DNA from 3 places in the Psychrobacillus sp. FSL K6-2836 genome. Region 3 is predicted to be linked to each of the others. Evidence: predicted binding sites of a transcription regulator. Region 3 holds the regulator's gene; each other region holds the start of a gene.
The links. Region 3 encodes LexA, which represses DNA repair genes until DNA is damaged. Its sites were predicted from a motif close to CGAACATATGTTCG; they were not measured.
Positions count from the first base shown of each region.

Region 1 (2,282 bases), 3.0 Mb from region 3:
ACATTTTTTTCGTTAGTGTCGTAATTAAAACCCGTTCATTTTTGAAAGATCTTTCATGTATTTCATTGATCAAATCATCTATTTGTCCTTCAATTGGTTTCACTGTAATGACTGGATCCAATAGACCAGTTGGACGAATAATTTGCTCCACCATTTCAGGTGTATGCTCTAGCTCATAAGGACCAGGTGTTGCTGAAACAAATATAGCTTGGTTTATATGTTTTTCATACTCATTGAATGTTAGAGGGCGATTATCTAGTGCTGAGGGCAATCGGAAACCATAATTTACAAGCACTGATTTTCTAGCTTGGTCACCATTATACATCCCTCTTACTTGAGGTAATGAAACGTGACTTTCATCCACTACGAGTAAAAAGTCCTCCGGAAAATAATCCAGTAATGTATAAGGGACTGCTCCAGCTTCTCTTAATGTTAAATGACGAGAGTAGTTTTCGATCCCTGAACAAAAGCCCATCTCTTCCATCATTTCTAAATCATATCTCGTACGTTGCTCCAAACGTTGAGCTTCTAATAATTTATCCTCACTTCTTAAATAGGCAAGCTGCTCTTCTAATTCTTTTTCAATATTTGCTAAGGCTATTTTCAACTTTTCCTCACGAGTAACGAAGTGGGAAGCTGGAAATATAGCGACATGATCACGTTCACCTAAAATTTCTCCAGTAAGTGCATTAACCTCACGAATACGATCAATTTCATCTCCGAAAAATTCTACTCGCAGACATTTTTCATCACGTGAAGCAGGAAAAATTTCTACTACATCACCACGAACACGGAACTTTCCACGTACGAAGTTCAAATCGTTTCGTTCATATTGAATGTCAACGAGTTTTCTTAATAGCTGATTCCGTTCAATTTCCATTCCCGTTCTTAGTGATACGACCATCTCTTTGTATTCTTCTGGATTCCCTAACCCATAGATACAGGATACTGAAGCGATAATAATGACGTCTTTTCTTTCGAATAAAGAGGATGTAGCAGAATGTCGTAACTTGTCTATTTCCTCGTTGATACTTGAATCCTTTTCTATAAATGTATCGGTTTGTGGAACGTATGCTTCCGGTTGAAAATAATCATAATAACTAACGAAATACTCCACAGCATTATTTGGGAAGAATTCTTTAAACTCGCTATATAATTGTCCAGCAAGTGTTTTGTTATGTGCCATTACTAGCGTCGGTTTGTTTGTTTGCTGAATCACGTTTGAAATCGTATATGTTTTACCTGTACCTGTTGCACCAAGTAAGGTTTGATATCTTTTTCCTTCATTAACGCCTTCTACTAGTTCTTTTATTGCTTCTATTTGATCTCCCGCTGGCTCATACGGAGCTTGTAAATCAAAAATTTGTTCCATACAAAAGCCTCCCATTTTTTGAATAATTTCAGTTTAACACACTCTTTTTTTGATTCCTACTAAAACGAACATACGTTTTTTATATAGTACAAAAAGCCACTGATACCAGTGACTTTGAATTATCCACATAAAAAAATCACTCCATTTAGAAGTGATTTTTTTAATCATTGGTTGGTTATTTTGGACAGTTTAGTTGATGAAGTGCATTTGTATACTCCATAAATGCCGCCATATCTTTCTGATCTAGTGCCTCGTCTATCAATACTAAGAGACGTTTACTACTTTGTTCCCGGTGGATAATGTTCAAAAACATATCAAGATATATTTCGTTTAACAAATTTTCGGCAGAACTTTCTTTCCCCGTTTGACCCATTGCTTTCAAGAAATCTGCATATGAATATTGTTTGTCCATCTCCATCACCCCGATGTCTTTTTTCTATTATATAAAAGCAAAGAGATACTTGCAATCATTTTAAGAAAATTACAACTACATAGTAAAATGTGAATATTTTAAAGATTCATTATATATACTTGATTTTTTTCCAAAATTAACTATAATTGAGGTGCATAATACAAAGGAGTGGATTTTTATGTCGAATAAAGTAGAAGAACAATCTTTTTTTATTTCATTTGAAACCGCTGTACTTCAACCTATTGTAGTGAATAATACGATATTTACAAAAGTGACTAACTTTTCAGGTGAGTCAAATATAATAGGTAAAAAGCCTTTTGATATTGTTCGTCACTCTTGTTCTTTCTATGGCTCTTCTTTCCAGCACACTGTTCGATTATCGAGGGATGCGATTGGAAATTATTTGAAGCTACCGATTCTTATAGCTCATGACTTCGGAAATCCGTGTATATTGATACCAATACTCTCTCCTAAATCAGATTTGAATGTGTGGTTCTC
Region 1 covers NZ_JBBOOM010000001.1:3,378,200-3,380,481, reverse strand. The annotation lists gene uvrB (excinuclease ABC subunit UvrB) at 1-1,372, opposite strand, end outside; gene MKY37_RS16260 (IDEAL domain-containing protein) at 1,548-1,784, opposite strand; gene MKY37_RS16255 (competence protein ComK) at 1,963-2,282, shown strand, end outside.
Region 1: uvrB (excinuclease ABC subunit UvrB) is a predicted target of LexA. The motif match lies at 1,438-1,451, and genes of this name have one in related genera.

Region 2 (2,282 bases), 200 kb from region 3:
GAGTTCTATTGTCTTAGCGATGCGATGGGTGGTGCTAAATCTTCTAGTTGGGCACTACTATCTTCATTCATTGTAGTAAAAGGTGGCGACTCCGGTTAGACAGATGAACCATCATGTTAGTAGGAAAATACATACTTTCAAAAAAAAGTCTCTCAAATAATTGAGAGACTTTTTGGATTTTATTTTTCATCTAATAATAATTCAAATTCTTCGTCTTCTTCCTCTTCGATCTCATGACCGCCGATCGTTAAGGCACTTGCTGCCATTCCAAGTGATTCACGGATTTTCCCTGTAATTTCTGCTTTAATAGAAGGATTTTCTTTTAAGTATTGTTTTGCATTTTCTCTACCTTGACCTATGCGCTCTTCATTGTACGCATACCAAGAACCACTTTTTTGAATAATGTCAAACTCTGATCCTATGTCAACTACTTCTCCTTCTTGAGAAATCCCTTCACCATACATAATATCTACTTCTGCCGTTTTAAATGGTGGAGCTACTTTGTTCTTTACAACTTTAATCTTCGTTTTGTTCCCCATAATATCGGTGCCTTGTTTGATCGCTTCTGCACGTCTTACTTCTAAACGGACAGAACTATAGAATTTAAGCGCACGACCACCTGTTGTAGTTTCCGGATTTCCGAACATTACTCCAATTTTTTCACGAACTTGGTTGATGAAAATGGCGATTGTGTTTGACTTACTAATAACACCTGAAAGTTTACGTAATGCTTGAGACATTAGTCGAGCTTGAAGACCCATATGTGAATCTCCCATCTCTCCTTCAATTTCAGCTTTAGGTACTAAAGCTGCTACCGAGTCAATTACTAAAATTTCAATTGCTCCACTACGTACAAGTGCTTCCGCTATTTCAAGCGCTTGCTCCCCTGTATCTGGTTGAGATAAAAGTAATTCATCAATATTTACACCAAGTTTTTGCGCATAAACTGGATCTAATGCATGCTCAGCATCGATAAATGCTGCTTGACCACCAGTTTTTTGTATTTCTGCAATGGCGTGTAGAGCAACGGTTGTTTTACCTGAACTCTCTGGACCATATATTTCAATAATACGTCCTCTTGGATATCCGCCTATCCCTAGTGCAGCATCCAATGCTAAAGAACCACTAGAAGAAGTTGAAATTTCAAGATTTGTTTTTTCTCCTAATTTCATAACAGAACCTTTACCAAATTGTTTCTCTATTTGTTTTAACGCCATATCTAATGCTGCTTTGCGATCGTTATTAGCCAATTATATTTCCTCCTCAAAAGAAATGATGATGTTTTTTATTTCTATTCTTACTATACTCGGTCTTTGAGAAATTTACAAGAAAAAAGCGAACGTTCATTCGTTTATTTTTTGCGTCTTTTTTATTTTGAGAGTGAAAAACGACTCAAAATTAAATTTTGGGCCGTTTTTTTGAATCAAAATTAAATTCCTGCAATTTTTTGTTCTCGTAGTAAACGTATCAAATAATGGATCGTAAACTTCACTGCTCTAATTCTATTCGTGTTTCGTAAACCTGATAGATTAAGTTTATATGTTACAGACTTGGTATCACCTATTGCAATACCAATCCAAATTGTACCTGCAGGTTGGCCCCCATGACCATCTGGACCAGCTGCTCCAGTAATACCTACTCCTATATCGGTCTGAAATATTTCTTTTACTCGAAGCGCCATTTGCTCTGCACATTGACTAGAAACTACGCTATACTTCTCGATAATATCAGCATTAACACCTAATTGCTTAATCTTCACATCTTCTGTATAGGTAATCATCCCACCTACCAAAGCTTCTCCCATTCCCGGTACTGCAGCAAGCTCCGATTGAAATAGTCCTGCCGTCATGCTCTCTGCTGCTGAAATAGTGAGGTCATTTTCAATAAGAATTTCTCTCAGCTTTGATGGTAAAGAGTCATTATTATAGCCATAAACAAATTTGCCAACACGGTTGAGGATTTCAGCTTGTAATGTTTCAATTTTTTTCCAAGCTTCCTCTTCCGAATTACTTTTTGCCGTTAATCGTAGTGTAACCTCACCATCAGAGGCAAGTGGCGCAAGCGTTGGATTCGTTTGGTTGTCTAGCAGATCCTGAACTTCTGTTTCCAATTCCGCTTCTCCTATCCCATAGAACCGGATAACATGGGACATAATAACATTTTCATCCAAAAGGAGCTTAGGTAACAATGGCTTCGCTTCGAATTGGAACATAGGCTCCATCTCTTTTGGAGGTCCGGGAAGTAGTATATATGAATGACTTTCAGTAGAAAGTAACATTCCC
Region 2 covers NZ_JBBOOM010000001.1:575,593-577,874, forward strand. The annotation lists gene recA (recombinase RecA) at 180-1,250, opposite strand; gene MKY37_RS02875 (competence/damage-inducible protein A) at 1,430-2,282, opposite strand, start outside.
Region 2: recA (recombinase RecA) is a predicted target of LexA. The motif match lies at 1,337-1,350, and genes of this name have one in related genera.

Region 3 (2,282 bases):
TAAATCTCTACTTAAAAGAGAAGGGAGGTAAAACTATGTTTATCAGACCAAGCGAAGGAAAAATTACATCGCGTTTTGGGGAAACTCGAAAGAATAATGCGATTAAAGTGCATAAAGGTGTAGATATAGGAAGTGATGGGAGTCCGGCTATAAAAGCAGCCGCAAGTGGTGTCGTGACGAGAGCAAAAGTTATAGGAGGGTATGGAAATACTATAACGATTGCCCACACATTGAATGGTAAAAAGTATGAAACCTTATATGCACATTTAAAATCTATTTCCGTTAAAGTTGGACAAAGTGTTAAACAAGGAGAACAAATTGGTATTAAAGGTACTACAGGCAATAGTACAGGAATACACTTACATTTTGAAATTCACAAACCATCGTATGAGGCTGGTCAGCCGAATGCAGTGAATCCATTATATTATATAAGTGAAATAAGTGTATCAGAAGTACAGAAGCTTTTAAATACAGTAGGTTATAAACTGGTGATTGATGGGATAGAGGGACCATTAACTATTGCAGCAATTAAAGATTTTCAAAAAAACAATAGCTTAATAGTTGATGGAATAGTAGGACCAAAAACTTTAGCAGCTTTAAAGAAGAAATAAAAACTTCTAAGAGATAAAATAAATATGTTAATAACTACAATTTTTAAAAAAATAAAACCCCTCAACCATAAAGGTAAAGGGGTTTTTCGATGATTTCAACGAAAATGTCCACTTTTCGTTGAAATATGATATCGGCTCTTCGTAATCTTACGTATAAATATCTATTTTGTCAAGTCTGCATATCTATTGAATATTGCGATAAACGCCAACGACTTTTCCGAGAATGCTAACAGAATTTACGATGATAGGTTCCATGGATGAATTCTCAGGTTGTAAACGGAAGTAAGACTTTTCCTTAAAGAATCGTTTAACGGTTGCTTCATCCTCTTCTGTCATTGCAACGACAATATCGCCATTATTTGCCGATTGCTGTTGTTTTACAACGACATAGTCGCCATTCAATATACCTGCCTCAATCATACTATTACCCATAATTTCCAACATAAATAAATTATCATCAGCAGTTCCGAAAGTTTCTGGAAGTGGGAAAAACTCTTCAATATTTTCAATTGCTGTAATTGGAATACCCGCAGTAACTTTACCTACAAGTGGTACATGTACCACATTTTGTTTTTCGGCAATACTTCCTAATCCATCAAGAATCTCAATGGCACGTGGTTTGGTTGGGTCTCTTCTTATTAGTCCTTTACTTTCCAGTCGGGCTAAATGTCCATGAACAGTTGAGCTGGATGCCAAGCCCACAGCTTCGCCTATTTCTCGAACAGACGGCGGATATCCTTTTTTTCGAACTTCTTCTTTTATAAAAGCTAGGATGTCTTCCTGTCTTTTAGATGCTTTTTTCATATGCTCACCTCTTTTAGAGTAATTAATCTCTATCCTTTTCTATCTTATAAATAGTATAACAGGCGACCAAAAATAATGCAAACATAGGTTCTAATTATTGTTGACAAAAACAAATGTTCGCATTATTATTAAGTTACGAATTACGAACGCACATTCTATTAGGGGGTATTTTTTATGACCTGGATAAAAGAAAACTATTTTCTATCATTATTTGTAGCGTGCAATATCGCTTTTATAATGTTTATAATAATTTCGAATTCTTTTTCGACAGATGAAAGTCTTCACATTAATATAGAACAAGGCGATTCTTTATGGGAGTTAGCACATGAGTATGGTGTGGATGAAGATAAAAATGTCTGGATCAATAAAGTAATGGCTATGAATAATTTACAAGATGGACAGATTAAAGCTGGGGAAGTGCTTAAAATTCCAGCAGCTGAAAAAAGTTACCATTTCAATCATGAAACGGAGATAGCGGGCGATACAAAATGAAATCAGTTATATATTGTCGAGTGAGTACTGAAAAAGAATCCCAAGAAACATCATTACAAAGACAGGAAGAAGAGCTGTTAGAATTTGCAACACTACATAATTATGAAGTAGAGAAAGTATTTATAGATCAGCATAGTGGGTATGATATAGAACGGGAAGGCTTATTAGATTTACTTGACTACATAAAAGAAAATGAAATTAAAGCTGTATTTGTTCAAGATGAAACGAGAATTGGGAGAGGGAATGGTAGAATGGCAGTTCTACATCTTCTTCAAAAAACTAACACCTCTATATATACTTTACAAGATAAAGGTGTCATCAATTTAAATGAAATGGACTCCATGTTACTGGAAATATTAGCACTTGTAGAAGAAT
Region 3 covers NZ_JBBOOM010000001.1:379,920-382,201, reverse strand. The annotation lists gene MKY37_RS01950 (peptidoglycan DD-metalloendopeptidase family protein) at 36-611, shown strand; gene lexA (transcriptional repressor LexA) at 795-1,415, opposite strand; gene yneA (cell division suppressor protein YneA) at 1,590-1,907, shown strand; gene MKY37_RS01935 (YneB family resolvase-like protein) at 1,904-2,282, shown strand, end outside.